Regions from separate parts of the Cupriavidus sp. FW305-26 genome, predicted to be linked through region 1. Evidence: predicted binding sites of a transcription regulator. Region 1 holds the regulator's gene; each other region holds the start of a gene.

Evidence for each region. The regulator FNR, encoded in region 1, switches genes on or off when oxygen is low (the NO sensors DNR and NnrR bind a similar motif). The targets are predictions, from matches to a motif close to TTGATNNNNATCAA.
Region 2: the regulator FNR is predicted to act here: its motif matches at 5,656-5,669, upstream of AC3WQZ_RS12270 (universal stress protein).
Region 3: the regulator FNR is predicted to act here: its motif matches at 5,634-5,647, upstream of AC3WQZ_RS31465 (universal stress protein).
Region 4: the regulator FNR is predicted to act here: its motif matches at 3,298-3,311, upstream of AC3WQZ_RS30780 (hemerythrin domain-containing protein).

What each region holds. Positions count from the first base shown of each region.
Region 1 is NZ_JBYTAH010000025.1:34,339-42,188, reverse strand. It holds gene nusA (transcription termination factor NusA) at 1-96, opposite strand, end outside; gene rimP (ribosome maturation factor RimP) at 93-581, opposite strand; gene rluB (23S rRNA pseudouridine(2605) synthase RluB) at 883-2,772, opposite strand; gene scpB (SMC-Scp complex subunit ScpB) at 2,778-3,632, opposite strand; gene AC3WQZ_RS15700 (sulfite exporter TauE/SafE family protein) at 4,201-4,959, opposite strand; gene fnr (fumarate/nitrate reduction transcriptional regulator Fnr) at 5,038-5,763, shown strand; gene AC3WQZ_RS15690 (hypothetical protein) at 5,827-6,072, opposite strand; gene AC3WQZ_RS15685 (membrane protein) at 6,069-6,278, opposite strand; gene ccoG (cytochrome c oxidase accessory protein CcoG) at 6,308-7,780, opposite strand; gene ccoP (cytochrome-c oxidase, cbb3-type subunit III) at 7,830-7,850, opposite strand, start outside.
Region 2 is NZ_JBYTAH010000017.1:19,484-27,333, reverse strand. It holds gene AC3WQZ_RS12295 (helix-turn-helix domain-containing protein) at 1-722, shown strand, start outside; gene AC3WQZ_RS12290 (thymidine phosphorylase family protein) at 800-2,311, shown strand; gene AC3WQZ_RS12285 (pyridoxamine 5'-phosphate oxidase family protein) at 2,757-3,209, shown strand; gene AC3WQZ_RS12280 (TPM domain-containing protein) at 3,340-4,191, shown strand; gene ald (alanine dehydrogenase) at 4,445-5,560, shown strand; gene AC3WQZ_RS12270 (universal stress protein) at 5,728-6,192, shown strand; gene AC3WQZ_RS12265 (carboxypeptidase-like regulatory domain-containing protein) at 6,245-6,724, shown strand; gene AC3WQZ_RS12260 (universal stress protein) at 7,069-7,521, shown strand; gene AC3WQZ_RS12255 (DUF1488 family protein) at 7,562-7,840, shown strand.
Region 3 is NZ_JBYTAH010000088.1:3,234-11,083, forward strand. It holds gene AC3WQZ_RS31430 (MFS transporter) at 1-550, shown strand, start outside; tRNA gene AC3WQZ_RS31435 (tRNA-Met) at 684-760, shown strand; gene AC3WQZ_RS31440 (YcbK family protein) at 869-1,456, opposite strand; gene AC3WQZ_RS31445 (L,D-transpeptidase family protein) at 1,487-3,079, opposite strand; gene AC3WQZ_RS31450 (LuxR C-terminal-related transcriptional regulator) at 3,164-3,790, opposite strand; gene AC3WQZ_RS31455 (carboxymuconolactone decarboxylase family protein) at 3,952-4,329, opposite strand; gene AC3WQZ_RS31460 (CaiB/BaiF CoA transferase family protein) at 4,326-5,393, opposite strand; gene AC3WQZ_RS31465 (universal stress protein) at 5,745-6,185, shown strand; gene AC3WQZ_RS31470 (serine/threonine protein kinase) at 6,233-7,279, opposite strand; gene AC3WQZ_RS31475 (DEAD/DEAH box helicase) at 7,298-7,850, opposite strand, start outside.
Region 4 is NZ_JBYTAH010000082.1:20,285-28,134, forward strand. It holds gene AC3WQZ_RS30765 (enoyl-CoA hydratase/isomerase family protein) at 1-454, shown strand, start outside; gene AC3WQZ_RS30770 (tripartite tricarboxylate transporter substrate binding protein) at 500-1,462, shown strand; gene AC3WQZ_RS30775 (TetR/AcrR family transcriptional regulator) at 1,703-2,311, shown strand; gene AC3WQZ_RS30780 (hemerythrin domain-containing protein) at 2,575-3,195, opposite strand; gene AC3WQZ_RS30785 (helix-turn-helix domain-containing protein) at 3,454-4,218, opposite strand; gene AC3WQZ_RS30790 (DMT family transporter) at 4,202-5,125, opposite strand; gene AC3WQZ_RS30795 (DUF1800 domain-containing protein) at 5,324-6,913, shown strand; partial or broken gene AC3WQZ_RS30800 (DUF1501 domain-containing protein) at 6,927-7,850, shown strand, end outside.

The DNA of each region.
Region 1 (7,850 bases):
GGCGAGCGCCGCCTCCAGGGCACCGAATACCACATCCTTGTCGACGTTCTTCTCACGCGCAAGCGCATCGACGAGCAACAGAACTTCGCGGCTCATTGCTTGTTCCCTTTTCTTTGATTTCCTTTGAAGTCGATCACCGGCACCAGGCGTGCCTTGTCGACATCGGATACGGCAAATTCCAGCAGCGCCGGGCCATCTTTGCCTTCGAACTCCAGGCCAATCTTCTCCTCGCCCGCCGCGCCGGTGGGCTCGCGCAGGATGCCTGTGAAGTTCTTCTGTCCGTTGACGGGCAGGCGCAGCGTCACGCGCGCCTCCTCGCCGGCAAAGCGGACGTAGTCGGCCAGCTTCTTCAGCGGCCGGTCCAGTCCGGGCGACGAGACCTCGAGGCGTTCATAGTCGACGTTCTCGACCGTGAACACGTGGGTGAGCTGGCGGCTCACCTTTTCACAATCCTCGATGGCAATGCCGGTTTCAGGCTGATCGATATAGACACGCAGCAATCCGGCCGGGGCACGCTCGAGCTCGACCAGCTCATATCCCATGCCGCTTAGGGTGGTTTCGATCAAATCTGCCAGATGCACTGTTATCCCGAGTAATGGCCATCAACACCGTGGCAGGCAAACCCGCCGGTGCCGTCCGGGACGACCCTGCTGCAGCCCTGCCTGTCCGCCACCCCCCCGCTCCAGCGGAGAGAACCGAAAAACGGGCGAACCAAAAAAAAATGGGCGCAATGCCCATCATTCGCCCATCCTCGACGAGGATGGCTTTTTGAATAGACTTGAATTATACGCGGATTATGTCGAAAAGGCAAAAGCCAGACATTTCCGCGCACTGAATCCGGCGCCGGCGGGCGTTCAACCCGCCATGCGCCGGATTCAGCGCTTATCGGTTGCCGCCGCGGTTGCCACCACGGTTGCCGCCGCCACCGCCACTACCGCCGCGCGGGGAACGGTTGCCGCCCGGCTTCGACGCCTTCGGCATCACATTGCCGTTGGCTTCGCCGCCGCCGCGACGCGGCTTGCCCTGACCCTGGCCACCCAGGCCGCCCTGGCCACCCTGACCGCGCATGCCACCCATACCGCCCATGCCGGCGCCACCACGTCCCTGGCGTGCGCCAGTGCCGCGCCCGCCGCCCAGGCTGGCCGCGTGCGAGGTCAGCAAGGTGGGCCCGTGGGTGATATAGCCCATCGAGGTCTTCATCGGATCCGGCTGGCTGCTGCGGCCGCCGCTACCGCCCCGGGCGCCGCCCTGGTCGAAGCGCGGCAGGCCGTCCATGCCCGTGGGCATCGGCATGCCGGCAATCGCGGCTTCGGTGCGCTGCTTGCGCCCGCCTACCTTGGTGGCGCCCTTGGGAACCTGCTCGCCCTTGCCGGGCACCTTCAGGCCGACACCGGCCATCAGCGCCTTGACGTCATTGGGCTCGACTTCCTGCCAGCGGCCGCGCTTGAGGCCACGCGGCAACAGGAACTGGCCGTAGCGGGTGCGGATCAGGCGCGACACGGTCAGCCCGACCGCCTCGAACATGCGGCGCACTTCACGGTTGCGGCCTTCGGTCAGGGCCACGTGGTACCACTGGTTGACGCCTTCACCGCCGCCGTCGGCAATGCGCAGGAAGTTGGCCTCGCCGTCATCGAGCTTGATGCCATGCAGCAGGCGCTGGCGGTCGGCCTCGGCCAGCTCGCCCAACGTGCGCACCGCGTACTCGCGCTCCACGCCATAGCGCGGATGCATGAAACGGTTGGCAATGTCACCCGAGGTGGTGAAGATCAGCAGGCCTTCAGTATTGAAGTCCAGGCGGCCCACCGCGACCCATTTGCCGGTCTTGATGCGCGGCAGGCTGTCGAACACAGTCGGACGGCCTTCCGGATCGGACTGGCTGACGATCTCGCCGGCGGGCTTGTGGTACAGCAGCACGCGCGGCGGCTTGGTCGACACCTTGCGGTGGATCAGCTTGCCGTTCACGCGGACCTGGTCCGCCGGCAGGATGCGCTGGCCGATATGGGCCGGCAGGCCGTTGACCGAAACGCGGCCCTGCAGGATCAGTTCTTCCATCTCGCGGCGCGAGCCCAGCCCGCCCTCGGCCAGCACCTTGTGCAGCTTGGGCGCGTCGTCGTCGGCCGACAGCTCGCGCACCGGCTTGGCCTTGGTGCGCGGAATGACGGTGTCTTCGTTGTCGTACTGCTCAGAGATCACGAAGCGGAACAGGTCTTCGCTGCTCGCCGTGGTCTTGTCCCCGCCGCCCTGGCCCTTGCGGGGCGCCTGCGGCTTGCCGCCATCCTTGCGGCGGCCCTGCTGCCGCGCACCGGCACCCTGCGCCTCGCCCGGCGCTGCCGCCTTGCCTGAGCGCTGGACCGGCTTGCGCTTGCGGCCGGGCTGCTCAGGCTTGTCGGTGCCTTCGGCCCTGGCCGCACGGTCGACCTTTTCTGCCTTGCTGGTGCCCTGGCCGCCCTGGCTACCCTGGCCACCCTCGCCCTGCCCCGTCTTGCGCTTGCCGCGGCCACGCTGGCCACCGCGCGCACCGCCCGCCGCCTGTGCGGCGCCCGCTTCACCGGCATCGGCCTGGCCGCCGGCGCCTTCGGCGCCCTCGCCGCGGTCCTGTGCCTGGCGGCGCGATGCGACCAGGTTCCTCAGCCCGCGGCGCAGCCCCTTGCGGCGGGGCGCGGCTTCGCTGCCCGATCCGGGTTCTGCGGCGCCGGTGTCGGCGGGTGCGCCCGCATTGCGGGTGTCTTGCTCAACGGAATCAGACAAGATATTCACTATCGGATGTTGCATGTTGTTCAGTTCGGCACGCGCTCGTCGTGCTCGCTCGGGTGCGGCGGGGTGCCGTTGTCCGGCAAATCGCCCCGCGCCCCGTCCGGATTGGGTGCGGCTGGTTCGGTGGAAGCGGCCTCAGCGGCATCGTCGGCTGCAGCTTGCAGCGGTTGCGCGTCAAAGCCATTGGCGCCTTGGTCGACCGGGCCGGTCGTCTCGGCTTCGTTTGCGACGGATGCTTCAGCCACATCCGCCGCATGCGCGGCGGGGTTGGCAAAAGCCTCTTCGTCGGCGCTGGCCGCCTTGTTTGCAGCCAGGTCTTCAAAATTGATGGCCTGCTGTTCCAGCAGGGTTGCCTGCGCCTGCGCCTGGGCATCTTCCAGCGGCGGCAGCTCATCCAGCGTACGCAGGCCAAGATCGTCCAGGAACGCCTTGGTGGTCGCATACAGCGCCGGCCTGCCCGGCACGTCGCGGTGTCCGATCACCTCGATCCAGCTGCGGTCCTCAAGCTTCTTGATGACTTCCGTGCTGACCGTCACGCCGCGGATTTCCTCGATATCGCCGCGGGTCACCGGCTGCCGGTAGGCAATGATCGCCAGTGTTTCCATCACCGCGCGCGAATATTTTGGCGGCTTTTCTGGATTCAGCCGATCCAGGTATTCACGCATTTCCGGCCGGCTCTGGAAGCGCCAGCCGCTGGCCAGGGCCACCAGTTCCACGCCGCGCGGCCGCCAGTCCTGGCGCAGTTCATCAAGCAGCACGCGGATGGTGTCTGCGCCGACGTCGTCGTCAAACAGCCGCCGCAGATCATTGACGCGCAACGGTTCCTGCGCGCAGATCAGCGCCGTCTCGAGGACGATCTTCGCCTCTTGGGTATTCATGTTGATGGTGTGCAGCCTGTCTTTGCACCTGCTCCCGGACGGATCCGGGGCACCGGAGATTTTGGATACAGCGGTGCGAAAGCCACCGCCATCTCATTGCGCAGCTAGCCGGATACCTGCTGCATCCAAGCCGTGCACTTCCCTATCTTTGCATCGAGTTGCCGGGCGTTCCGGCAGGAGATCGTTCGCATGCCGTTATGGGCCAGCCAGCGAACCTCTTGCGTAGCGCGTCCGCACATACCGGACGTCGCTGTCAGCGAACTGAAGGCCTCGGACGCAAGAAAAACGGGTATCGGGAGCAAGGCCGGCATCGCCAACACCGCAGTGCCAGCCGGACTTTTGAACCAGATCTTTTGAACCGGATGGACTGTGGGGACGGGACGGGCATCGAAAACCTTCCGCTTCCCCTGCCCTGAACTCACCTTCTGGTATGAAGGCCGCCTGGCGCTGCTCGCCCGCTGCTTACCGCGGCTCACAAGACACCGCGCGATACCGCAATGTTGGCGATTGTATGGCATTCCCGCCCCCGCCTGCAACCATCATCCGTTGCCGGCGCAGCGCCGGCGCCTCAGAACACCAGGCAGAATCCATGCTCGGCCAGCGAATGTGGCAACAGCACCGCTCGCGCAATGCCAAGGCCGCCGAACGCCATTACCGCCAGGCCGGCCCCCAGGCGCACGCCGGGACGTCGCGACAGCGTACGCAAATAGCCTGACAGGCCGGAGAGCACCAGCAGGTTAGGCAGTGTGCCGAGCCCGAACACGCCCATCACGAGTGCGCCGGACGCCGCATTGCCCGCCAGCAGCGCGAGCGTGAGCGCCCCATAGACCATGCCGCACGGCACCAGCCCCCACGCCAGGCCCACGCCGTATCGCCGCGTCAGGCCGCCGCGTGCGCGCACAAAGGACGGCATGCCGCGTGCCACGCCACCCAGCCGGCGCGCCACCGCTGCGCTGGCACGCGACGCCAGCCGCTCCAGCCAGTCGACGGTAAACGTGTTGCCGCGCAGCAACCGCCAGCCCGACCACAGCAGCATGACGCTGCCCGCGCCGAACAGCCAGCGCTGCACCGGCAGATAGTCCTGTTTCCACGCCGAAGCACCGACCGCGCCTAGCGCGGCCCCAAGCAGCATATAGGTCGAGATCCGGCCTAGGTGCATTATCAGCAACTCGCCGAGCCAGGCGGCACGGCTGGGCACCAGACTGATCGTCGCCGCCGCGCCGTGACGCTGCTCCACGGCCAGCGCCACGCCGCCGCACATGGCGGCGCAGTGGACCCCGCCCAGCAAAGCCAGCAGAAAAACGCTGATCAGTACGCCAAGTGTCAATTCTCACTCCCTACCACATCACATCGCACGGTAAAATGCCGTTATCGCGCCCTCGCTGCCATTTCTAGCAGGTTCCAATTGCTCACCTCCATTCCCATTACCGAGATGTCACCACGCTGCTCCACCTGTGCGATGGGGCAGCTGTGCCTTCCGGTCGGCATGTCGCAGCAAGACCTCGCCAAGATGGACACGCTGGTTCAGGAACGCATCCGTGTGCACAAGGGTGAAACCCTGTATCGCATGGGCGATCCACTCACCGCGGTCTATGCCGTGCGCTTTGGCACGCTCAAGACCCACGTCACCACTGAAGACGGCCGCTCGCAGATTACCGGCTTCCACCTGCCCGGCGAAATTGTCGGTCTCGACGGGCTGGGCGAGATGCAGCATGCCTCCGATGCCGCCGCGCTGGAGGACACGGAAGTCTGCGTGGTCCGCATGAGCGAGTTGCAGTCCCTGTCGGCAGACCTGCCGTCGCTGCAGCAGCAGTTCCTGCGCCTGATGGGCAAGGAAATCACGCATGACCAACTGATGCTGGTCACGCTGGGCTCGATGCGCGCCGAGGAACGGCTTGCCGCCTTCCTGATCAACCTCTCTGAGCGCCTGTCGGCACGCGGCTATTCGGCGTCCGAGTTCGTGATGCGCATGAGCCGCGAAGAGATCGGCAGCTACCTGGGCCTGAAGCTCGAAACCGTCAGCCGCCTGTTCTCCCGCTTTGCCGAAGCCGGCCTGATCCAGATTCGCCAGCGCCACGTCAAGCTCGTGGACATCGACGGCATCAAGCAGCTCTACAGCCGCTCCTGCTAAGCGGCCAAGGCGCTGCCAGGCACCGCATGCGGACATGGCAGCGCAGACCTCACACCGATCCGCTTATTCCAGTTCGTCGGTATCGCTGAGCCGCGTCGGCATGGTGTAGAGCGTCAGTCCGCTGGACAACGCGCAGAACACCCAGGCCATCAGGAAGCCAACGGTGTAGACCGATTCGCGGGACGCTTCGATCGGCTGGCCGAAGAAGTTCAGGTCACCGGGATCCACCACCGAAAACACCGTCGCGGTCGCGAACCCGGCCATCAGGAACGCCGGCCAGAGTACCCACATCAGCCAGCGCAACCTCATGGCTGCCTCACAGCGGCAGCCTTGGGCGGCGCGGCGTCGGCCTTCTCGACCACCAGGCCATGGCGCGTTGCACCCTGCACCGGCATGTCCGGATGCGTGGATGCCAGCCAGATCGTCACGCCACACGCCACCATCGCCACCAGCGGGCCGCTCATCAACAGCCACGGCCACGGCTCCTTCCACCACGGATTGCCTTGCTGACTCATCTTGCCCCCTTCATCTTGACGACCTAGCTTCACAAATCGCGCGGCACGATGAAACTGGTGGATTGCCGGATTTCGGCATGCCCCCGCTCCGTGCCTTCGCTCGTCACCGTCACGTTGATCTTGTGCGTGCCCTGCGCCGCGGCCTCGATCGGCACGCGGATCCGGATCGGCAGCAACCGGTTGGACGTCGGCGCCAGCGATTCGGCCTGCTTGTCGTATTCCACGGTCAGGTTCTTCAGTTCGTCGCTGTCGGCGCGCACGCTGATCTGCATCGGCGCTTCGGTGGTGTTGATCAGCTGCAGGCGATAGACATTCTCGATCCAGCGGCCTTCCACTTCACGGCCGAGCGCACCACGGTCGCGGATGATGTCGACCTTCAGCGGCGTGCGCAGCGCGATCGAAGCCATGAACCCGGCCAGCAACGCCACCCAGATCACGGAATAAATGACCACGCGCGGGCGCAGCAGGCGCTTGCGTGATGCCGCCGCGGACAAGCCCTTGCGCATCGCGTTTTCCGAGGTGTACCGGATCAGGCCGCGCGGATATTCCATCTTGTCCATGACCTGGTCGCAGGCGTCGATGCAGGCGCCGCAGCCGATGCACTCGTACTGCAGGCCGTCGCGGATATCGATGCCCGTCGGGCACACCTGCACGCAGATGCTGCAGTTGACGCAGTCGCCAAGCCCCGCCTTGTGGTGGTCGGTCTTGCGCGACCGACTTCCGCGCGGCTCGCCGCGGCCGACGTCGTAGGTCACGACATAGGTATCGCGATCCACCATCACGCTCTGGAAACGCGCATACGGGCACATGTACTTGCACACCTGCTCGCGCATGAAGCCCGCATTGCCCCAGGTGGCGAACGCGTAGAACAGCATCCAGAACGACTGCCACGGCCCCAGCGACAGGCTGAGCACCTCGCCGCCCAGTTCGCGGATCGGTGCGAAATAGCCGATGAAGGTAAAGCCGGTCCAGAGCGCAATCAGCACCCACAGGAAGTGCTTGGTCGCCTTGAGACGGAACTTGCGCAGGCTCCACGGATCGCCATCGAGCCGGATGCGGGCGATGCGGTCGCCTTCGACCCGCCGCTCGATCCACATGAAGATCTCGGTGTAGACCGTCTGCGGACAGGCATAGCCGCAGAACAGCCGCCCCGCGATCGCCGTGAACAGGAACAGCGCCAGCGCCGAGATGACCAGCAGCACCGCCAGGTAGATGACGTCCTGCGGCCACAGCACCAGCCCGAAGATGTAGAACTTGCGCTCGCCAAGGTCAAACAGCACGGCCTGGCGGCCATTCCATTGGAGCCAGGGCGTGCCGTAGTAGATCAGCTGGGTCAGGATCACCAGCCAGACCCGCCAGCTGGAGAATGCGCCCGTCACCGAGCGCGGGTAGATCTTGCGGCGGACCTCGTAGAGCGTTTCGTCAGAGGTCTCGCCCGGCGCAGCGGCCGACCGTTGCAGGTCGGCCGCCCGGGCCATTTCTTCGGTCCCGGGTGCGTTCATGGGCATGCTCTCCCGCGAGCTGCCAGCGCCCGCTCACATGAGTCGTCGGTCATTGCCCGGCTCCGCCCCC
Region 2 (7,850 bases), on a different contig from region 1:
AGGATGAGACGTTTGCGGAGCCGGCGCCGGATCCCGCGCGGGCGCGGTGCACAACTTGCATGATGCGGAACATCTGCATGGCCGCCAGCCTGGAGGCCGGCGAAATGGCCCGCCTGGACTCCGTCGTGCGGAGCTGGCGTTCGGTCAAGCAGGGCGAACGGCTGTACCGGGCGGGCGACCCGTTCTGCAGCCTCTATGCGGTCCGCGTCGGCTCGTTCAAGACCGTGGTGGCGCCGGAGCGGGGCAAGGAGACCATCTCCGGCTTCTACATGGCCGGGGACTCAATCGGCATGGACGGCGTTTGCCAGGAAACCCATAACTGCGATGCGATTGCCCTGGAAGACAGCGTGGTCTGCGTGATCCCGTTTCACCAGCTCGAGGCGCTATGCCGCGAGATCAAGCCGCTGCAACGCCACTTGCACAAGATGTTCAGTGCCGAGATCGTGAGGGAATCGCGCCAGATGATGCTGTTAGGCAACAACATGTCCGCCGAGCAGCGCGTGGCGGCATTCCTGTTGAACGTCTCGGCACGCTACCGCGAACGCGGCTATTCGGCCACGTCCTTTGTGCTGCGCATGACTCGTGAAGACATCGGCAGCTTCCTTGGCATGACCCTGGAAACCGTGAGCCGGACCTTGTCCAAGTTCCAGCAGGAAGGGCTGCTGACAGTGCAGGGCAAGTCCATCGAGCTGCTCAATCTGGACGCCCTGGACGCTCGCTAGCGGCGTCATACGCGGCAAGGCATGACGTGAACGATGCCAGTTCTGATCCCGGAATTCCCGGCCGTCCCGGCGATGTCGTGGCCGCCGCCGCGCCCCGCGAAGTGGGGGCGCTGGTGTTCCGGCCGCTCGAGATCGATACGTGGCAGGAGCATGTCATCTATATGCATCCGGATTGCCCCGTCTGCCGCGCCGAGGGCTTTTCCGCGCAGGCGCGCGTGCGCGTGCAGATCGGCGACAGGTCGTTGATCGCCACGCTGACGCTGCTGGGCGCGCCGCTATTGAACACGGGCGAAGCGAGCCTGTCGTTGAGCGCGGCACGGACGCTTTCGGCACGCGCCGGCGATGTCGTGCATGTCACCCATGCGCCCGCGCTGGAGTCGGTGCGCGCACTGCGTGCCAAGATCTATGGCTGCCACCTGGACAGCGTCCAGCTCGACGGCATCATCGGCGACATCAGTGCAGGGCGGTACGCCGACGTGCATATTGCGGCATTCCTCACCGCCTGCGCGGACGGTCGCATGAGCCTGCGCGAGACTGTCGACCTGACCCGGGCCATGGTCCGGTCCGGCCAGCGCTTGAACTGGGACCGCGAGGTGGTTGCCGACAAGCATTGCGTCGGTGGGCTGCCGGGCAATCGCACCACGCCGGTCGTCGTGGCTATCGCGGCAGCGGCCGGGCTGCTGCTGCCCAAGACCTCATCGCGCGCGATCACCTCACCCGCCGGCACCGCCGATACGATGGAAGCCCTGACCCGCGTGACGCTGGATTCGACGGAACTGCGGCGCGTGGTAGAACAGGTCGGGGCTGCATTGGTGTGGGGCGGCGCGCTGAGCCTGAGTCCCGCGGACGACGTGTTGATCCGCGTGGAACGCGCGCTGGATATCGACAGCGATGCGCAGCTGGTGGCCTCAATCCTGTCGAAGAAGATTGCCGCCGGCTCCACCCACGTGCTGATCGACGTGCCGGTGGGGCCGACGGCCAAGATCCGCGAAGACAGCGATCTGGGGCGCCTGGATCTCGCCATGACCAAGGTCGCGGACGCGTTCGGGCTGAAGCTCCGGATTCTGCGCACCGACGGCTCGCAGCCGGTGGGCCGGGGCGTCGGCCCTGCGCTCGAGGCGCTCGACGTGCTGGCCGTGCTGCAGTGCCAGCCGACGGCGCCCGCCGACCTGCGCGAACGCTCGCTGCTGCTGGCGGGCGAGCTGCTGGAGTTCTGCGGTGCGATACCGCCCGGGCAGGGACGGCTGCTGGCCGGCAGCCTGCTCGACAGTGGTGCCGCCTGGGCCCGGTTCCAGGCGATCTGTGAAGCGCAAGGGGGGCTGCGCACCCCGGGGCAGGCGGTGTTCCGGCGCGACGTGGTCGCAGCCCGCAGCGGCATCGTGACGTCCGTCGACAACCGGCACGTCGCGCGCACGGCGAAGCTGGCCGGGGCGCCGCGCCGGCAGGTGGCCGGGCTGGAACTGCATGTGCGCGCCGGCGACGAGGTCGTAGCCGGCGCACCGCTCTGTACGCTGCATGCCCAGGCGTCCGGCGAACTGGAATATGCGTTCAGCTACGCCCTGGCGCATGACCCCTTCCGCATCGAATAGCTCCAGTGGGCGGCCGGCAGCGGCCGCCCGCACCAGCAGCACCGGCACCGTCGATCTGCACACCTCCCCCTCGGCCACGCTGCCCATCACCAGGTGCCGGAAGCGGTTCCCGGGTGCGGGAGCGCAGACATTGCTTCCGGCTTAGGCGGGGGGTAGGCCGGTTGATGCGGGTCAGCGGGCGGGCGGTCGGCCGGCCAAGGGGACTCTGGGCTTCGTTGACAGCCATCAACACGCATGCGCTTGCGACCGCTACTTTGGAAATAGCCCATAGCCGAAGCCGAGGTAGCTGGGGGGAGAGGCAAGACATGGGCCTGAACCAGCCATTGCTGTCGTGGAATGAAGAAGATGCGGGGCATTTGTCCAGGAACGTGCCGGCTGGAGATCGCTCCCCCGGCCGTGCCGGCCCCGTTGGTGTTGTTTGTACTGGCGTAACAGGTGACCAAATATGGACGAAGAGACCAGACAGAAGATCCTGACCTTGTTGAACCAACACAGGATCATGACGCTTGCCACCTTGAGGCCGGATGGCTGGCCTCAGGCTACCACTGTGGGTTATGTGAATGAGGGTCTCACGCTCTACTTCCTCTGTGGTCCGGGCAGCCAAAAGGCGGCCAATCTGGCATTGGATGACCGTGTCTCGCTGACAATTGATCACGACACGCCAGATCTCATGGCGATTACCGGCCTGTCCATGGCGGCGCACGCGCAACCGGTGGTCGATGTGGCCGTAGCGGAGAGAATCCTCCGGATGTTCCCATTGAAGTATCCGGAGCAGATTGCCTTGCCAGTGCCGATGCCAACCGCGGAGGACGTCCGAATATTCAGGGTGACCCCGACAGTCATTTCCGTGCTCGACTATTCCAAGGGCTTCGGACATACGGATCTTGTCAGCTGCTGACACCTGGGTCCGCTGAGGGAAGTCAAGAGACCTTTCGTTGCGGAGGTGTGCCGTGCGCAAGATGTGGGCGGTGCTCGTCATGCCAGCCATTAGTCTGTGCCGCTGCGGCCAGCGCCCTCGGTGGTGCCAGTTGAACCTGCGCACGGCCGCGCGAGGCCTGCTTCTGGTGCTGACTGCCTTCGTGTTTCCCGGAGCCATCGCCGAGGTTGCCGTTCCGTCATTGACGGCGCGAGTGACTGACCTGACTGGTACGCTAACGCGCGCACAGCAGGCGTCCCTGGACCAGACGCTGCAGGCCTTCGAAGCCAGGAAGGGAGCTCAGGTTGCAGTTCTCATGGTTCCCACTACCCGACCGGAAACCATCGAACAGTATTCGCTTCGCGTGGTCGAGCAATGGAAGCTGGGACGTAACCGCGTTGATGACGGCGCGCTGCTCATCATCGCCAAGGACGACCGCACGCTTCGTATTGAGGTGGGTTACGGGCTCGAAGGCGTCCTGACTGACGCCGCGAGCAAGCGCATCATCAGTGATGATATCGTGCCCCGATTCAAGCGGGGCGACTTCTATGGCGGTGTGTCTGCGGGCATCGACCGCATGCTTGGGGTCATCGAAGGGGAGCCACTGCCACCTCCGGAGGAAAGAGCAGGGGATACGGGTGACCCCGTCCGGCAACTGATGCCAATCCTGCTTGTGCTCACTCTGGTTCTGGGTGGGTTACTGCGTTCCATGCTGGGGCGCTTCCCGGGTGCAGTCGCGACGGGTGGGGCCGTTGGAGTGGTCGCGTGGATGCTTTCTGGCGCCATCTTTGCCGGCATCGTTGCAGGGGCAATCGCGCTCTTGTTCACGCTGATGGGTGGCCCGCACATGGGCTTGCTGGCTATCGGCGGCCGCTCGGGAAGATATGGCGGCCGGTCGGGCCCCGGGGGATTCGGCGGCGGTGGCGGCGGCTTTGGCGGTGGTGGTGCTTCCGGCAAGTGGTGATGGCAAACATCAATCACATCTTGCGGCGTCCGCCGAGGGGGCGAAAATGGCGATATTTGGATGTGAAATGGCTGGGCAGCTATGTAACCCTTGGGCCCTATAATTATTTCGATATCTGCCGACATCGAGGCTGCCATGCAGGTGTCGCCGTACGTGTGGCCACGGACAGGCCTCGGTGCATCCGGCCGTGGACTGAGGATTCAAGCACCTGGTGCGGAATCTGCCGGAATTACCACGCGCGTGAGCAAAGGCCATGTGGATCGGCGTGCCTAAAGAAGTCAAGGACAACGAGTACCGGGTTGGCCTGGCGCCTGCCTGCGTGCGCGAACTTGTCAGCCGCGGTCACCAGGTCATGGTCCAGGCCGGGGCCGGGGCCGCGCTTGGCCTTTCCGACGCGCAATACGAAGCGGCTGGCGCGAAGCTGGCTGCCGATGCGAAGGCCGTGTACGACCGGGCCCAGATGATTGTCAAGGTCAAGGAGCCACAACCACGCGAACTGGCGCTGCTCAGGCCCGGGCAGATCCTCTATGCATACCTGCACCTGGCCGCGGACCGTGAGCTGACTGCCGCGCTGCTGCAATCCGGCGCGGTCTGCATCGCCTATGAGACGGTTACGGGGCCTGACGGTGGTCTGCCGCTGCTGGCCCCCATGAGCGAGGTCGCCGGCCGCATGTCAGTCCAGGTGGCGGCAGCCTACCTCGAGAAGCCGAACGGCGGCATGGGACTGCTGCTCGGCGGCGTCCCGGGCGTCGCGCCGGCACATGTCGTGGTGATCGGCGCCGGCGTGGTGGGCGCCAATGCTGTCCAGATCGCGGTTGGCATGGGGGCGCGCGTGACGGTATTGGACAAGAATATCGAACGACTGCGGCATCTGGGCTCCGTGTACGGCAATCGAGTCGTGACGGTCTACTCCAGCGCTGACAGTATCGAGCGCGCGTTGCTCTCGGCCGATGCGGTCATCGGCGCGGTGCTGGTGCCTGGCGCCGAGGCGCCCAGGCTGGTCACGCGTGCGATGGTCGCGCGCATGAAAGCGGGTTCGGTGCTGGTGGATGTGGCGATAGACCAGGGAGGCTGCGCCGAGACATCGCGCCCGACCAGCCATACGGATCCGACCTATGTGGTGGACGGCGTGCTGCACTACTGCGTGACCAACATGCCGGCAGCGGTGGCGAGGACCTCCACCTTTGCCCTGAACAACGCCACGATCGGTCATGCGATGGCCCTTGCCGACAAGGGATGGTCCCGCGCGCTCTCAGACGACCCCTACCTGCGGGCCGGGCTGAATATCTGTCGCGGGAGTGTGACTTATGCGGCCGTCGCAAGCGCCCATGGCTACGCCCATGTACCCGCCGAGCAGGTGCTGACCTGAGCGCGGCCGCCAGTATCGGCCGACACGTTGCTGTCGGCCACCCCTGGTGCAGCAGCACTGCCATGAGCCGAATCACAGCGGTGTGGCTGGCTTGGTTGACTGGCATCAACCCGCATGTCCTTGCGACCGCTAATTTGGGATGAACCACAGCCGAAGCCGAGGTCGCCATGTACCGCCGCATTCTCCTAGCCCTCGATGGCAGCCGTTCATCCTTGAATGCCCTGGAGCAGGCCGTGTCGATGGCGCTGACCACCGACGCCGAGGTCAGCGCCATGTTCGTCGTCGACGACAGCGACCTGTTCTTCGAGGTCAGCCCGGGTGACCGGCACTGGCTGATGGCCGACATCATTGCCTATGGCAAGCAGGTGCTGGCTCGTGCCGGCGAGCGCTTCAGTGCCGCCGGCGTGCGCTGGAGCAGCAGGTTGGCCGAGACGCCCGGCACCCCTGCGAAGATTGCCGAGGCGATCATCGCGGAAGCGGACCACTGGAGCGCGGACCTGATCGTCATGGGCACACACGGCCATCGCGGCGTGCGGCGCATGGTGCTGGGCTCGGTCTCGGAGCACGTGGTCAGCAAGACGGTTCGCCCCGTGCTGCTCGTTCGGCAGCAGTCGCGCGGCGATACGCCCTGACCGTTCGGTTCCGGCCTGCGAAAACCCCAATAATTCTTGCGGAGTGACGCAAATGCAGGTTTCAAGAAGCCTTGGCCTCGGCCTGTCGTCGCTGGCGATTGCCGTTGCGGCGGCGGGTTGCGCCACTCGCGCCGCGCCCGCTGGCGTGCAGATCATGGAGCAGCACGGCGTTTCCTACGTATCGGGTGGAGACGATGAGGCGGGCATGCAAAGCATGCTGGCCATCGCCGCGCGTTTCAATGTACGGCTGACGATGGTGGATGCCGGGCGCGGGAAGCCGCTGGGCGGTGCCACGGTGGTCGTGGCCAGCCAGGAGGGCCGCCCCGTGCTGCACACTACGGCTAGCGGGCCGCTGTTCTATATGCGACTCAGGCCGGGTGCCTATCGGCTCGCGGTCGGCTACCAGGGGCGGGACCAGATGCGCGACATCGTCGTCGCTGGCGAGCCGCTCGAGGTGACGTTCCGGCTGCCGGTCAATACGCTCGAGGACGACTGGCTGCTCTGCGCCACGACACCCTGTCCGCGTCGCTGAGCCTGCCGCTCGGACGTGTCGCCGCGGGCACGACACCGCGCAAGCAAGTTCGCGGCGGTTCAGGGACGATCCCGCGAAAGAGAAGCGACGGAACTGGAAGGGGAAGAAGAAGCGCTCAGGCTTCGTTCGGGGACAAGCACGCGAGCCGCTCGGCGTGGGCAGGCCTGAATCCGCGAGCCGCAACCCCTGCGCGAAGACTGCCGATGCGCGCGCGACCAGCGGCGGTTGGAGCGCGGTACCGCGGCTTTGACACGTATCAACAGCAGTTGCGCCGGTTGCCCTACGCTGCATTTAACCAGTCCAGACCCGAGTCGCCACAGGCTCCCATCGCCGGAGAAACCGCTATGTACCAGCGCATCCTTGTCGCCATGGACGGCGGCGCCGCATCGGAACTTGCCCTGGAACAGGCCATGATCATCGCGCGCGCCGCCAACGCCGAAGTGGAGGTGGTCCATGTGGTCGATGACCGCAGCCCGTTTCTGGATGCCAGCAATCTGGATCCGGTGAGATTGATAGAGGACCTCACGACGGCGGGGCAAAGCGTTCTCGCTGCCGCCGCCGGCCGGCTTGCCGCAGCGGGTATTCGCCACGTAACGCGGCTGCTCGGTAAGCCTATGGTCGAGGGCGACGTTGCTGCCACGATCGCTGCCGAAGCCAATGGCTGGGGCGCTGATCTGGTTGTGATGGGTACGCACGGCCGCCGGGGAGTGCGGCGACTCGTCATGGGCAGCGTCGCGCGAAGCGTGATCAACCTGGCCGTCGCGCCCGTCCTGCTTCTCCGCGCCGAGGAAGCGTAAGCAGGCGAACAGATTTTGGAGGGCATTACGCCAGAGAGCTATGCATACGATCGACTTTTCCGGCGAGACGCCGGATTACTGCCCGACCGGGCCAAGCCTGCGGTGTGCCGTGAAGGTGGATGGCACACCGGCGACCTATGAGATCACTGCCGAGGCGCTTGAGGATCATTTCGGCGCACGCTCGTACCGCAGTGAAGATTTGCTGCCGGCATTCATGAGCAACCGCCAGGACATTGAACGCGTCGCGGGAGCGCTGTTCGAGATGACAGGTGCGCGGCACATCGTGCTGCACAGCGGCCATTTTCGCTTCGCGGTGTGAGGCGCACGTC
Region 3 (7,850 bases), on a different contig from region 1:
CATTGCCAAGCGCACGCTGGCCCAGGCATCGGCCAGCTATGAAGTGGTCGAGGCCCCGGCCGGCACCGTGGCCACGGTCAAGATCGGCGACAAGGAGATCAAGGCCTTCGACGCGCAGCTGGTGAACGGCCACAGCTTCGACGAGCCCAGCAAGAAGCAGATCGCGGCGTTCAAGAAGGAGGTTGGTGAATCGATGGCCTCCGCCGGCTACCCGACCAAGGCCGACCCGGCACAGATGAACACGATCATGGTGCTGGTGATCCTGGTCATCCTGGTGATCTACGTCACCATGGTGTACGGCCCGATCGCCGCCATGCTGGTGGAGCTGTTCCCGACCCGCATCCGCTACACCTCGATGTCGCTGCCCTACCATATCGGCAACGGCTGGTTCGGCGGCCTGCTGCCCACCATCTCGTTTGCGCTGGTGGCCCAGAACGGCAACATCTACTACGGTCTCTGGTACCCGATCATCATCGCAGCCATCACCTTCGTGATCGGCGCGCTGTTCATCCGCGAGACCAAGGACGTGAACATCTACGCCAACGACTGAGCAGTCGTCCGGCACTAACGGAAACGGCAGGCCATCCGGCCTGCCGTTTTTTTATGCATGGGCCCTTCGTGCAAAATCTTCACACGAAGGTGTTGACAGCATCGAAAGCCCAGGTATAATCTCAGTCTTCGTTGGCGAATTAGCTCAGTCGGTTAGAGCGACGGAATCATAATCCGCAGGTCCGGGGTTCGAGTCCCTGATTCGCCACCATCTATTTAAAAAGCCGCGATCCCGCATGGGTTCGCGGCTTTTTTCTTTGGGTCGTTACCAGGGCGCGCAAACGAGAGCCGCCCATCATGGGGCGGCCACAGACGACGCTTACCAGTAACGCACGCGCCCGGTATCGATGTGCACGAACTGGTCAGACTCATAGAAGCCGACGCCCCCGCCCTGCAATGACTTGGCCGCGTCGCGCACGTCCGCCAGCGGCACGCCGGCCAGGCGGATGTCGATGGCCTTGCCGTCCATGTGCAGGCTGTGCCTGGCCACGCCGCCGCCGCGCGTGTTGCGCAGGCGCGAATTGGTGGTCGGACTGCGGTAGCCGGAAATGACCTGGAACGGCTGGTCGGTGCCAAGCTCGCGGCGGACCTGGAACAGCAGGTCGAACAGTTGCGGGTCGATCATGCCGACCTTGCCGGAATAGTGGTCGCGCAGAAAGCCGTTGAGCGTAGTCAGCGCGTCGGGCACGAAGCGGTCGCCAACGGCATAGACCAACGACACGCGTTCGCCGGTGTGGGTGTGGTCGAACGCCAGCGTGCGGGCGTCCGGCAGGCCAGCCAGGGCCCGGTTTGCAGGCAGGCCTGCCAGCGCCTGGCGCGGCGCCAGCGGCATCAGGCCGGCGGCAAGGGCCAGGCCTCCGGCGGTATGAAGAAAGCGGCGGCGTGCCTGGCGCGTCGCATCAGTCATGGTACTTCCTCTGAATGTGCCAGTGGCGCCTCAGCGGGTGGTGCCAGAGGCGCTTGCAATAGCTGGTTGCTGGGGCCGTCCGTTGCGTTGCCGCAGTGCCTTCTCCAGCAATTTGTCGTGACCGTAAATGTCAGGCAAGAAGGATACACGACCATCGGCGCGCGCAATGACCGTGCCGTAGGCCAGCACCACCGGCAAGGGCTGCTGCAGGCGCACCGTATTGGACTTGCCACGCGTCATCGCTTCGCGGATCCGGGTCTCGTTCCAGTCCGGCATATCGTGCAACACGAACTGGGCCAATGCTACTGGGGCTTCCACGCGGATGCAGCCATGACTGAAGTCGCGCCGGCCGCGCTTGAACAACTGCGGCGAGGGCGTGTGGTGCAGGTAGATGTTCTCGTTGTTGGGAAACACGAACTTGATATCGCCCAGCGCGTTCAGCGGGCCCGGCCGCTGGCGGATGCGCATGCGGCCGTTCAGCACTGCCTCGAGATTTTCCTCGGACAGCGTGGTCACGGCCTTGCCGTCGCCGGTGACGAACTCCAGGCCCTGCCGGTTGAAATAGGCCGGATCGCGGCGCAGGTGCGGCACGGTCTCGCGGCGCGCGATCGAGGGCGGGATGTTCCAGTACGGGCTGAACTCGATGTAGCGCATATCCTCCTCGAACAACGGCGTGCGCGTATCCAGTGCCTTGCCCACGATCACCTTCATCTCGAGCTTGATGTCGAGCTTGCCGTCGCGGATCTCATAGGCGCGCAGCATGAATTCCGGCACATTGACCACGATCATGCGCGGACCGTCCAGCGGCGTCCAGCGCAGCCGCTCCATGGTCAGTTCGATTTGCCGCACACGGCTGGCGATGGGCAGGTTGAGTTGTGCCAGCGTGGCCGCGCCGATCACGCCGTCGGCCTCCAGGCCGTGGCGCGACTGGAACGCCTTGACGCCGTCGACCAGGGTCCCTTCGTAGCGGGCCGGCACCTGGGTGCCGGCGGGCAGGTCGCCCAGCGCAACCAGGCGTGCAGCCAGCGCCGCGGCACCGGCCCAGGGCTGGCCCGGCGTCAGCTTGCTCGCCGGCAAGGGTGGCAGCGGCTGCCCCCAGGCCGGCTGCTTCGCGATCTCGCGGTACCGCGCCAGGGCCTCCCGCAGCGTGCCATAGAGCGGGAAGGTGGGCGCTGCCTGGCGGATGGCATCGGGCAGCCGTTGCTGCCTGACGGCATCGCGCAGCCAGATGGCGGCATCGAAGGGCCGTTCCGCCTGGGGGGCAAAGTTGGCATGGACCGCGCGCGGGTTGACGCGCCCGCCGTGCAGGTCTGCCAGCATCCGCTCCATCGCGGCGCTCAGCGCCGCATCCACGCGTGCGGCAGCGTCCGGCGGCAATGCTGGCCCGCTGGCGGCCTGGGCCACGGCCTGGCGCAAGGCGTCGGCATCGTAGTCGCGCGGGTCGAGGCCGTCGGCCGCGGCCGCGGCCAGCGCATCGACGGCTTGGCGGGCCGCCGGCACCGGTCGGCCCTGCGCAAACCACATCGGTTCGTTGGCGAAGGCAGGCGTGGCCTGGCATGCGGCGGCACAGGCAAGCACGACAGCGCCCAGGCGGCGTGCGGCGGCATTCAGGGTCGGTGGCATCGGGCGAAAAGTTCGGATTCGTCACACACGCCAACAGTCTACCCGCGATGGCGGCATGGTGCCGCAAGCCGCCCGGGGTGCGCGTTACCACACCAGCTGATGCCGGCGCGCGTAGTCCACCATTTCGACCAGGGAGCCGACATTGAGCTTGGCCATGATGTTGGCCTTGTGCGTGCTGACCGTCTTGCTGCTGATCAGCAGTTGCGCCGCGATCGACTTGTTGGAATGGCCGCGCGCCAGGTATTGCAGGATGGTGATCTCGCGGTTGCTCAGCCGCGCAAAGCCGGATTCCCGCTGCTCGCCGATCTGGCGCACGGTTTCCAGCGTATGCATGGGAAAGACCAGGTAGCCGCTCAGCACACCGCGTACGGCCTGCATCACCTCGGCCAGCCCACGCTGCTTGACCACGAAGCCATGGGCGCCGGCGCGCAGCGCCCGCACCGAGGCCAGGGTGGCGTCGCTATCGGACAGTACCAGCAAGGGCACGGTGGGCTGCGTCGCCGAGACGCACCGGACAAAGTCGATGCCGGGATTGCCGAAGCACTCGATATCGACCAGCACCAGCCCCGGCCGTTGCTCGCGGACCAGCCGGAATGCTTCCTGCATGCCGTCCATTTCCAGTACTTCACCGGCGCCCAACTCAGCGCGGATTTCAGCGGACAGCGTGGTGCGGAACCGGGAGGGTTCGTCGACGATCAGCGCGAGATGCAATTTGAGGCTCCTTAACGACTTGCATGGCTTGGCCTGGTGCCAAGGTTAAGGGGCCGGAGAGATCCTGATGCGCCGAATCCTCGCCGCGCAGATGCGGCAAAATCTGCATCAGAGTCAGACTCTTCTGCATCGCTGTTTTCGTATCGATGCCGCGGTCGGCGTTACCCGTTGGCAGCGTCGAGGACTTCAGTCAGCTTGCGGCTGGCATCCAGCGCCGCGGGGAATCCGCAGTAGATCGCGCTGTGCACCATCAGTTCGCGCAGTTCCTGCGGCGTAACGCCATTGGCGAGCGCGCCGCGCAGATGCCCGGCCAGCTCCTGCGGCCGGTTCAGCGCAATCAGCATCGACACCAGGCTGCGCTGCTTGCGGTCCAGGCCGTCGCGAGTCCAGACCGTGCCCCAGGCGAACTCCGTCACCAGTTGCTGCAGGCTGGGTTCGGCCATGGCATGGGTCTCCGGTCTGGGTGGATGCCGCATGGTAGCCGAACCGATCAAGCCGATTCGAGAGGCCGCGGCATCGGTGCCGCGGCCCCAGGTCATTCCGTGCCCGCGGGCAGGAAGCGCGGCGCCGGCGCCGAACGCGGCACCTCGCGCTCGCCCTGCCGGTACAGCCGATACGTGCCGCGTGCCTGGTTGTGCGGATGGCGCGCGGCCTCGTCCAGGGTCAGCACGCGCGCAAAGCACACGTCGGTGCCGCCCAGCAACGCCTCCCACTGAGTGCTTGACTTGCCTGCGATGCAAGCGGCAATGCGGGCCTTCACCGCGGGCCACTGGGCACGGTCATACTGCGTGGCGGGGTCGATGTCGGTCAGCTCGAGCCGCTCGAGCAGCTCGCGGTAGAACTGCGGCTCGAGCGCGCCCAGCGTGATGGCGCGGCCGTCGGCGCAAGGGAAAACGTCATAGAACGGCGAATCGTGGAAGGGGCTCGGTTGCGGGCCGCCGAGCGTGCCGGCTGCGCGCGACACCTGCACCAGCGAGCCCAGCATGGCGACGATATCGGTGATGGCCGCATCCACCACGCAGCCCTCGCCGCTTGCGCGCGCGCTCAGGATGGCGCTGGTGATGCCGAATGCCAGGCCAAGCGCGCCGGTGGCATCGCCCATCACGGTCGGCGGCACCATCGGCAGTGAGCCTGCGCGCGCAGCCATCGACAAGAGGCCGGTCAGCGCGATGTAGTTGAGGTCGTGGCCGGCGCTTTGCGACAGCGGGCCGGTCTGGCCCCAACCGGTCATGCGCCCGTAGACCAGGCGCGGATTGCGTGCATGGCACGCCTTCGGGCCCAGGCCGAGGCGCTCCATCGCGCCCGGGCGCAGCCCTTCGATCAGCGCGTCGGCGCCGGCCACCAGGTCCAGTGCGGCGGCCACGTCGTCCGCAGACTTCAGGTTCAGTTGCACCACGCGCTTGCCGTGCTCCAGCTCCATCTCAGGCGGCACGGGCTGGCCGCGCAGGATGCGGCGGGCATCCGGCGCGACCGGCCGGGTCACCAGCGTGACCTCGGCGCCCAGGCCAGCCAGCATCGCACCGCACAACGGGCCGGGGCCGATGCCTTCGAATTCCACCACCTTGATACCGCGCAGGGGCAGCAGGTTGCCACGCTCACTCATGATCGTCGTCTCCGGAATCGCCGCCCGCCCGGGCCATGGCCGGGGGACAGCTTGCATTGAATTGGTATGGGATGGGCCGTGCCTGCGGCAGCGCGGACGTGCCAATGCCTGCCGCGGGGCTCGGGAGCATGCTACGCGCCACGGCGTTGACGGGGCAATGGCCAAATGCTTCAGCCGGCTTGACGGAATCCGTCAGCCGGCCGGCTATCGCACGGCGAAATCGGATAAATCCGATCCGACTTGATCTAAATCGGGTCCTGGCAGGACACTAGGTGCCATGATGGTTCCAGATGGCGGTGCCGCCTCATGGCGCACCGCCTGCCGACAGCCCCCATCCAGGAGATTTCCAACATGACCAATATCGTGCTCGCCACCGACGGTTCGGCCTTCAGCGACGCCGCGGCCCGTTTTATCGCCGAAGGCAAGCTGCTGCAGAGCGGCTTCACCGTGCATGTCGTGCATGTGGCGCCGGAAGTAAGCGGCCAGGTGCGCGCCTTTGTCAGCAAGGAGACCATCGATGACTGGCACAAGGAGGCCAGCGAGCAGGCCATGGCGACGGTCTGCGAGATCCTGTCCGCAGCCAAGGTGCCGTTCGAGCGGCACCCGCTGCACGGCTTCGCGCCGGAGCGCATCGTCGCCTGTGCGCGCTCGGTCGACGCCGCGGCCATCGTGATGGGTACGCATGGCCGCGGTTCGTTCTTCGATGCGGTGATCGGTTCAGTCGCAGGCCGCGTGCTGGCGCAGGCCGAGTGCCCGGTGCTGCTGGTCAAGGCGCCGGAAAAGAAAGGTTGAGCAAAGTAGTGGAAAACCGGCGCCCTGGCGGCGCCGACCGGTAGACCTCAGGCGCCCCACAGGGGCGCTTCGTCCATCAGCGCCACCTGTTCGCGCAGTTCCAGGATGCGATCCTGCCAGTAGCGCGCCGTGCCGAACCAAGGGAACGCGGCCGGAAAGGCCGGGTCGGCCCAGCGGCTGGCGAGCCAGGCGCTGTAGTGCAGCAGCCGCAGCGTGCGCAGCGCTTCCACCAGCCACAGTTCGCGCGGCTGGAATTCGGCGAAGTCCTCATAGCCGGCAACGATGTCGGCCAGCTGGTCCTGCATGGCCGCGCGGTCGCCCTCGAGCAGCATCCAGATGTCCTGGATCGCCGGCGCCATTCGGCTGTCATCGAAGTCAACGAAATGCGGGCCCGTTGCGCCATGGGTGCCGCCGCGCGCGTCGTCCTCGCCGATCCACAGCACATTGCCGCGATGGCAGTCGCCGTGGGTGCGCAGCAGGCGCACCTCGCCGGCGCGCTCATAGCAGCGGCGCACGCCGTCCAGCGCCAGGTCGGCCACCGATTGCCATGCGGGCAGCAGGTCGGCGGGAATGCAGCCGCTGGCGAGCAGCCAGTCGCGTGGGGCAACGCCGAAGGTTTCAAGATTTAGCGCCGGGCGCGCCTGGTAGGGCTGCGTCGCCCCCAGCGCGTGGATGCGGCCGATGAAGCGGCCGAGCCAGGTCAGCGTGTCGGAACGGTCCAGCGCCGGCTCGCGGCCGCCGCAGCGGGGGAATACCGCGAAACGGAAGCCGGCGTGATGCAGCAGCGTGCCAGCCGCGCCCGGTGCCAGCACCATGGCCGGCACGGCCGGGATCTCGGCATCGGCCAGTTGCTGCACGAAGGCGTGTTCTTCCAGGATGGCCGCATCGGTCCAGCGGCCCGGACGGTAGAACTTGGCGATGACCGGCGCGGCATCTTCGATGCCCAGCTGCCAGACGCGGTTCTCATAGCTGTTGAGCGCCAGCAGGCGCCCGTCGGGGCGCAGGCCGGCGCCTTCCAGCGCGTCCAGCATCAGCTCCGGCGTCAGGCCGGCGTAGGGAACGCCGGGGTCGGCCGGGGTGTCGGACGCGTGCATGGTGTCAGCCTGTCCCGCTCAGCGCGCCGGCTTGCGGTTGCCGCCGAGCAGCGCGGCCTGCGGCGCCGGACGGCGATTGCGCGCCGGTGCCGGGGCCGCGTCGTGCGGCTGGCGCGCGGGTTGCGCCGCGGCCCGTTGCTGGCGCGCCGGCTCCTGGCCGTCGCGGCGCGGTGCGGGATTGCGCGCGCCGCCGGCGGGCTGGCCGCCACGGTTGCCGTTGGCTGCACCGTTGCCGCGCTGGCCGCCCTGGGCTTGCCGCGGCGCAGCCTGCGCTTCGCGCGCCGGGCGCTGGCGCTGGGCGCCCTCACCTTCGTTGCCGGCCGGACGCGCCTGGGCGCGTCCGCGGCCCTGGCCTTGTCCTTGCCCCTGGCCACCACCGCCACGCTGTTGGCGGCCCTTCTGGATCGGCTCGGGTGCGATGCTCGGGTCGACCTCGAAGCCCGGCAGCACAGTCTGCTCGAGCTTGCGCTTGATCAGGCGTTCGATATCGCGCAGCAGCGCAATCTCGTCCACGCAGACCAGCGAGATCGCTTCGCCCTCGGCGCCGGCGCGGCCAGTGCGGCCGATGCGG
Region 4 (7,850 bases), on a different contig from region 1:
GGGTGGCGGCCTTGGCCTGGCGCTCGCGGCGGACTTCCGGGTGTCATGCGCAGAGGCCCGGTTTTCGGCCAACTTCAACCGGCTCGGGATTCACCCTGGCTTCGCGCTCTCTTACACCCTGCCGGCGCTGATCGGCAAGCAGATGGCGGCGTGGTTGCTGTACACCGGCGCCCGCGTAGATGGCGCCCGCGCCAGTGAGCTGGGGCTGGTGGACTTCATCGTCCCCGAGGCGGAGGTGCGCACCGCCGCGATGGCACTGGCCCGGGAAATGGCCACTTCATCGCCGCGTGCGTTGCAGTCCACCCGCCAAACCTTGAAGGCGGACTCGCTCAGCCACATCCGCAACGCCATCTCGCGCGAGAGCGCGGAGCAGGCTACCCAGTTTGCGGGGCCGGACATGGCCGAGGGCGTGAAGGCCATGGCCGAAAGGCGGCTGCCGGTCTTTGAAGACTGAATCCGGCCAAGGCCAAACCATTTCGATATACAGGAGACAAGCACCATGCAACGGAGACAATTTGGCGCCACGCTGCTGGCGGGCGCGGCAGCGTTGGGTTTCCCCTACATCGCCCGGGCGCAGGGCAAGGCGATTCGCGTCATCGTGCCCTTCACGGCGGGCAGCGGCTCGGACGAGGGCGCGCGCTTTTACGCGGAGCTGATCGGCAAGGCGCTGGGACGCTCCATCGTGGTCGAGAACAAGCCGGGGGCCAGCGGCCTCATCGCCGTGCGCACTGTGCTGGCGGAGCCGGCGGACGGCAACACCATCCTGCTGGGCAGTAACTCGCTGATCGCGGTGAACCCGGTGATGGTGAAGGACCTGGGCTACGACCCGTTCAAGGACCTGTTGCCGCTGCACGGCCTGGCGATCTCCGCCGCCGCTTTTGTGGCCGGCAACGATTCACCCTACAACAGCATTGCGGATGTGGTGGCCCGCTACAAGGCCACGGGCAACCCGATCTCGATCGGCAATTATTCCGAAGGCTATCGCCTGGTAGGCGAGTGGCTGGCGCAGGTAACGGGTATCAAGACCACGCCCGTGCCGTACAAGGGCGGAGCGCCCATGGTGACGGACCTGATCGGCAACCGGCTGGACATCGCCCTCAACGACATCACCGGCATCGCCCCCATGGAAAAGGCCAAGAAGCTCCGCGTGCTCGCGATTACCGGCGGGGCGCGCGACAAGCTGTTGCCGAATGTCCCGACGATGAAGGAACTGGGCTATGCGGACTTTGAATCCTACGTGTGGTCGTCCTTCTCGATGAAGGCCGGCACCCCGCAGGACAAGCTCAAGGAGCTTGCCGCAGCGATTTCCGCCGCGCAAGGGACCGAGGCGGCAAAGGCATACCAGTCCAAGCGCGCGGGTACCTTTTTGAAGAAGGCGCTCGGCGAATTGGGGGAATTCCAGCGTGCGGAATACCTGCGCTTCAAGGGTGTGGCGGAAAAAGCCAATATCCGGCCGAGTTGAGCGCCTGGCCTTACTGCTGCGCCGGAAACTGCGCACGCAGGGCCTTGTGTCGACGCAGTTCTGAAAAGTGGCCCGTTCGCTTCGGTACAATTTGGGCGCCGTGCAGCTCCGCGTGAACAGACCCATATCCTGTTCAACGCAGCCACAACGGCGCCATGGACCATTACCACTGCTTCGAGACATAGCCGGCCGATCCATGCATCGGTCGGCGCGCCGCAGGCGACATATCGCTCACTACCTATGAAACAGCAAACCAGTCGCACCCAGGAGCAACGGCGTGAGGAGTCTGTCAGCCGTATGGTGCAGGCCGCAATCGAGCTGATTTCTGAAAAAGGCCTCGCCGGGCTGACGATGAATGAAGTCGGCACCAAGGCGGGCTATAGCCGCGGCCTGGCGCACAATCACTTCGGCTCCAAGGAAAAGCTGCTGGAGGAATGTCTGGAACAGCTCTCGCGTGAATTCAATGCCCAGCGCAAGAAGGACGGCAGCGATACCCGCGGCATTCACGGCATCTATTCGCTGGTGGACGCCTACACCCAGCGGCCGGAAAAAGCGGTCAACAGTATCCGCGCGATGTTTTTCATCGTGCTTGACTCGTCCGTTGCCGACTCGCCGCTGCATGGCTTTGTCCACGACTACAACGAAAAGAACATGGCCTACGTCGAGTACAAGCTCAACGAGGCGAAGACCCTTGGGCAGATCCGGGCGGACGTGGACACAAAATCCGCGGCCTTCATCCTGATGAGCCTGCTGCGCGGTATCTCCGTGCACCGCCTGAACCGGGCTTCCATGGACCCTGCAGCCGTGAAGGCGGAAATCCTGCGGATGATCGGGGAGTGGTTGCTATAGAAGAACCATCGTCATGGCGATGCTGAGGGTGGGCTGAGGGCACCGGCGCCTCGGTCCACGACGCCCTGCGCCGGCACTCGAGCGAGACCGGCGAGACGGTGCTGCTGGGCCGCCAGAGCGGCAAATAGGCTGCAATACCTGTCCGTCATTGCTGTTGCCGGATGCCGTTAAAAAGCCCGGGACGGTTTCTGCCAGGGCCAAGACACTCGCCGCAGGCATAAGTTCTGAGCCGAGGCCCGGCAGTGCCGCGAAGCGACCGACGTTCAGTGCATGGACGCGTTCGCTTCACTGTCGATCTGCTTGCGCAAAGTCGCGAAGCGCCTCTCCACATTGGCGCCGAATAGCGGATCGGCACTGGCCGGATCGATGGCGGCGACCTCCGCCCAGTCCGCTTCGGTCAGGAACCGGGCGGCGCGCGGCATGACCTGTTTCTCCTCGGTGGACAGATGGTTGCGGTAGTACACCAGGTACATGGCGGCGGCCGCTTCCAGTGCCGCTCGCGAGGTGACCACCTCGCTCTGGGCTTCACGCAGGCGGTCGAGCAATTCCGCGCCGACTGTGGCGATCACGCGATGTTCCTGCAGTAACCGGCTGATGATGATCCGCGTGCCGGGATCCCGGTCCACGAGCAGCGCGTAGGCAACATCCTCACGGGGGTGGTGCACGCAATCGCCATAGTTGCGCAGGTATTGGATGATCGTGGCCATCAGGCCGTAGTCGGGCTGCTCGCCCTGATGGAAGGTGCTGACCTGCTTTTCCAGCAGGTCGAGCATTGAGGCGAAATGGATATGGTCGGTATGCCAGGCGGCAAGCGGTGTCGGGCCCGGGGTGGAAAGCGCGGCGGAAGGTGAAGTTGGAAGCGAGGTGGCTAGTGGGGTGGCCATGGCGCCCTCCTGGGAAACTGGGCAAGCAGACCGTTGAGTCCGATGCGATATCGGGACTCGCGGGGCCCTATTGACACAATAGCTTCCCTGCATGATCTGAGTCTGACGCAGATCAATGCGGCGCTAAGCGCTCGGATCTCGCAAGGGGCGGAAGCCTTATACGCCGCACGTTCAACCTGCGCCGCCCTCTAACTCGCCTCGACGCGAGAGGGTCACCACGGTTAGTCCGGTGCCAGAATCGACTACCGCGCAGGCAGGCTAGCCGCGTGCGGCCGCCCGCCACGCCCCGGGCGGCTGCCCGAAGCGCCGCGTGAAGCTGCGCGTGAAGGTGGTCTGGTCCGGGTAGCCTGACGCCAGCGCGATCTCGGCCAGCGGCAGCGTGGATTGCGTCAGCAGCTGCAGCGCGCGGTCCAGCCGCAGCCGGGTCTGGTAGCGGTGCGGGGTATCGCCGAAGGCCTCGGCAAACAGGGTCTGGAAGCGCCGCACGCTCCAGCCGAAATGCCCGGCGACTTCCGCCACGCGCAGTGGCGCGGCCAGGTTGGCGCGCAGGTAGGCATCAACGGCCATCAGCGGGAATACCTGCTCGTCGCCGGGCATGCCGAGGCAGTCCGCCAGCGCCGCGGCCAGCGTTGCCGCCAGGTGCCAGTCGGTCTGCGGCCCGCGTGCTGCTGCGGCGGCGCGCCATGCCGCCAGCGCGCGCACGCGGCTGCCGAAGGCGCCGTCCAGCGGGAACGCGCGCGGGCGCGTCATCAGCCGCGCGGGCAGTGCCACCGAGCGCGCCGGGAAGTCCGCCACCAGCTGCAGGTTGCCGTCCAAGCCCAGGAATTCATGATGGCTGCCGGCCGGCACGATCAGGCCGGTGCGGTCGTCCACGCGATAGACGTGGCCGTCGATCTCCAGCTCGGTGGCGCCGGCCAGACCGAACAGCAACTGGTGGTAGCCGTGCTGGTGGCCGTCAGGCTGCGGGCGGTAGCGCCGATGCTCGACCAGCGGCGAGGCTTGGGGTTCAGCGGGCTTCGGCATGCCGCAACCTGCCAGGGGTCTGGCACAGCCAGACGCCCGCGCCGGCCACCGCCATGCCCAGCGCCTGCACCGCATCCAGCCGTTCGCCGAACAGCAGCCAGGCCTGCAGCGCGGCCAGCGGCGGCGCCAGGAACATCAGCGCCGCGGCATTGGCGGCCTGGCCACGCCGCACCAGGCTGACCAGCAGCCAGGTGCCGGCGCCCGACAGGCCGATCGCCGCCCATGCCAGTCCGGCCCACAGCGCCACGCCACCATGCCAGTGCAGCGGCGCGTCGGCGGCCTGGATCGCCACCATCGCGGCGGCTACCAGCATGGCGCCCAGGTTTTGCCAGGCGGAACTGGCGCGCAAGTCACAGGCGGCGATGGCGGGCTTCTGCAAGAGGGTTCCCATGGTGATGGAGACAATGGCCAGCACGCCCAGCAGCACGATCCAGGGCGACAGGGCCGACGCGGCCGGGTGAATGCCGGCCTGCATCGCCGGGGCGACCACCAGCGCGACGCCGAGCGCACCCAGCGCCAGGCCCTGCCACGTCCGCCTGGAAGGTAGCTCCTTCAGTAGGGGGATGGCAAGCAGCGCGGTCAGCAGCGGCTGCAGCGCGCCTAGCAGGGCCATGATCGTCGGCGGCAGGCCCCTGGCCACGGCGCCGTAGCCGGCGCACAGGTAGATGCCCTGCATCAGCGCGCCTGCCAGCAGGTGGCGCGGCGCCTCGCGCAGCGGCGGCCAGGCCGCGCGCGCCGCCAGCGACCAGGCCACGAACATTAGCGCCGCCACGGCAAAGCGGCCCAGCAGGAACAGGCTGGTATCGGCCAGCGGCACGATGGCCTTGCCGACGATAAAGCCGGTGGACCAGATCAGGACAAAGCCAACGGTGGGCAGCCAGGCGGCAGCGGACAGGGGGCGCGACATGCAAGCAGGCGTTTCCGCCGGGGGCGGGATCGGAGGGACAGAGCGCAAGGCTAGCCAGGCAGCGCGCCGCTGTCTTGGCAAATCCGGCAATCGGCGTGCTGAAAGCACTGGTAACACTCCGGCGGCGCCTCCGGGTCAACCAATGTGCGCTTGCCACGTAACATAGTGATGTTGATCGAACAGGGCGAGGAGCAAGGCATGAATCCGGCGCAGCATTCGAGACAATCCGGCCGGGGCGCGCTCGCCGCCTGGCGGGCCGCCGCGGCACTGGCACTGGCAGCGTGCCTGGCCGCCTGCGCCCAGGTGCCGGCCGAGGCTGGCGGCAGCACCGCCGCCACCGACCTGCGCTGGCTCAACACTGTCACCTACGGCGCTGACCAGACCACCCTTGGCGACCTGCGCCGGCTGGGCCGCAAGGGCTTCCTCGACCAGCAACTGACGCTGCCGCTGGCCGATCCGCCCGAACTGGCGGCCGTCATCGCAGCCTTGCCCAACCTGCAGGCCGATGCCGCCGCGCAGATCCAGTCCGCACGCGACGCCCGCCAGCGCATCGACGCGCTGCCCGACGACGACAGCAAGCAGCAGGCCCGCCAGGCGCTGAACGCGCAGGGCCGCGAGATCGTGGCCGATGCCGCGCGGCGCCACCTGCTGCGCGCGCTGTATTCTCCGGCGCAGCTGCGCGAGCAAATGACGTGGTTCTGGATGAACCATTTCAACGTCTACTCGGGCAAGGGCCAGGTCCGGCTGCTGCTGGCCGACTACGAAGAGCGCGCCATCCGCCCGCACGCGCTGGGCCGCTTCCGCGACCTGCTGATGGCCAGCGTGACCGCGCCGGCCATGCTGGTCTACCTCGACAACGCCCAGAGCAGCGCCAACCGCATCAACGAGAACTACGCGCGCGAGCTGATGGAGCTGCATACCATGGGCGTATCGGGCGGCCCCAGCGGCTCCCGCTACACCCAGCAGGACGTGCAGGAGCTGGCGCGCGTGCTGACCGGCGTGGGCGTCAACCTGCGCGGCACGCCGCTGCCGCGGCTGCCGCCGGCGCGCGCGGGGCTGTACCGCAGTGAGGGTTTGTTCGAATTCAACCCCGCGCGCCATGACTTCGGTGCGAAGACGCTGCTGGGCCAGCGCATCGAGCCGGCCGGCTTCGACGAAGTGGCGCGAGCGGTGTCGATCCTGGCGCGCGAGCCGGCCACCGCGCGCTTTATCAGCGCCAAGCTGGTCGCCTATTTCATCGCCGACAACCCGCCGCCGGCGCTGGTCGAGCGCATGGCGCAGACCTTCACGTACACCGATGGCGATATCGCCGCGGTGCTGCGCACCTTGTTCCTGGCGCCGGAACTGGACCGGCAACTGGCGGCGCCCACGCGCAAGTTCAAGGATCCGATGGTCTATGTGGTGTCGTCGATGCGGCTCGCCTATGAAGGTCGTCCCGTGACCAACCTGCGCCCGGTGATGAACTGGCTGAACCAGCTCGGCGAGCCGCTCTACGGCCACGTGGCGCCGGACGGCTATCCATCGTCGGAAAGCGCGTGGGCCAGCTCGGGCCAGATGGTGCGGCGCTTCGAGATCGCGCGCGCGATCGGCTCGGGGCCGGCGGGATTGTTTGCCGGCGATGGCGCGAGGCCGCGCGGCGCGCGCTTTCCGATGATTGGCAACAAGCTGTACTTCGACACCATCGAAGCCACCCTTGGCCCCGCCACGCGCGCCGCGCTGGGCCAGGCGGAATCGCAGGCCGAATGGAATACCGTGCTGCTCGGCTCGCCCGAGTGGATGCAGCGCTGACAGGGAGCAGACCATGCAACGCCGACAATGGCTGAAAACGATGGGCGGCGCCACGCTGGGGCTGGCCCTGCCCGCCATCGCCTCGCGTGTCTATGCGCTGCCGGCGCGGGCCGATGCGCGCTTCCTGCTGGTGTTCCTGCGCGGCGGCTATGACGGCACCAGCGCGCTGGTGCCGGCCGGCAGTGATTTCTATTACGCCGCGCGGCCCAATATCGCCATTCGCCGCCCGCCCGCGGCCGGTGCGGACGCTGACCCCAACGCGGCAGTGGCGCTGGCGCCGGCTTTTGCCGCCGACAGCGCCGCGCGCGGCATCGGCGACTGGGCGCTGCACCCGGCATTGGCCGCGACCATGCTGCCGCTATGGCAGCGCGGCCAGTTGGCCTTCGTGCCGTTCGCCGGCACGCACGACCTGTCGCGCAGCCACTTCGAGACCCAGGACGGGATCGAGGCCGGCTTGCCCGGCGAAGGCGAGGACCGCAAGTCCGTGGCCGCGCTGCGCGGCAGCGGCTTCCTGAACCGCCTGGCGCAGGCCATGGGCGGGCAGGCCGCGCCCGTGGCCTTCACCGACGGCCTGCCGATGGTGCTGTCCGGTCCGCGCGACGTGCCCAATGTCTCGCTCAAGGGCAGCGGCCGCACCCCGTTCGATGCGCGCCAGGCGAAGCTGCTGGCGCAGATGTACCGTGGCACGCGTTTCGAATCGCTGATCGATGAAGGCTTCGAGCTGCGCGAAACGGTGGCGCGCCAGGCGCAGCCGCAGCCCGGCATGTCAGGCAACGACGCCGGCACCATGGCCGCGCGCATGCAGGAAATGCAGGCCGCCAACCGCCGCTCGCTCAGCGCGCGCGGTTTCGAGGTCGAGGCCCGGCGCATGGCGGGCTTGATGCGCGAGCGCTTCAACCTGGGCTTTATCGACGTGGGTGGCTGGGACACCCACGTC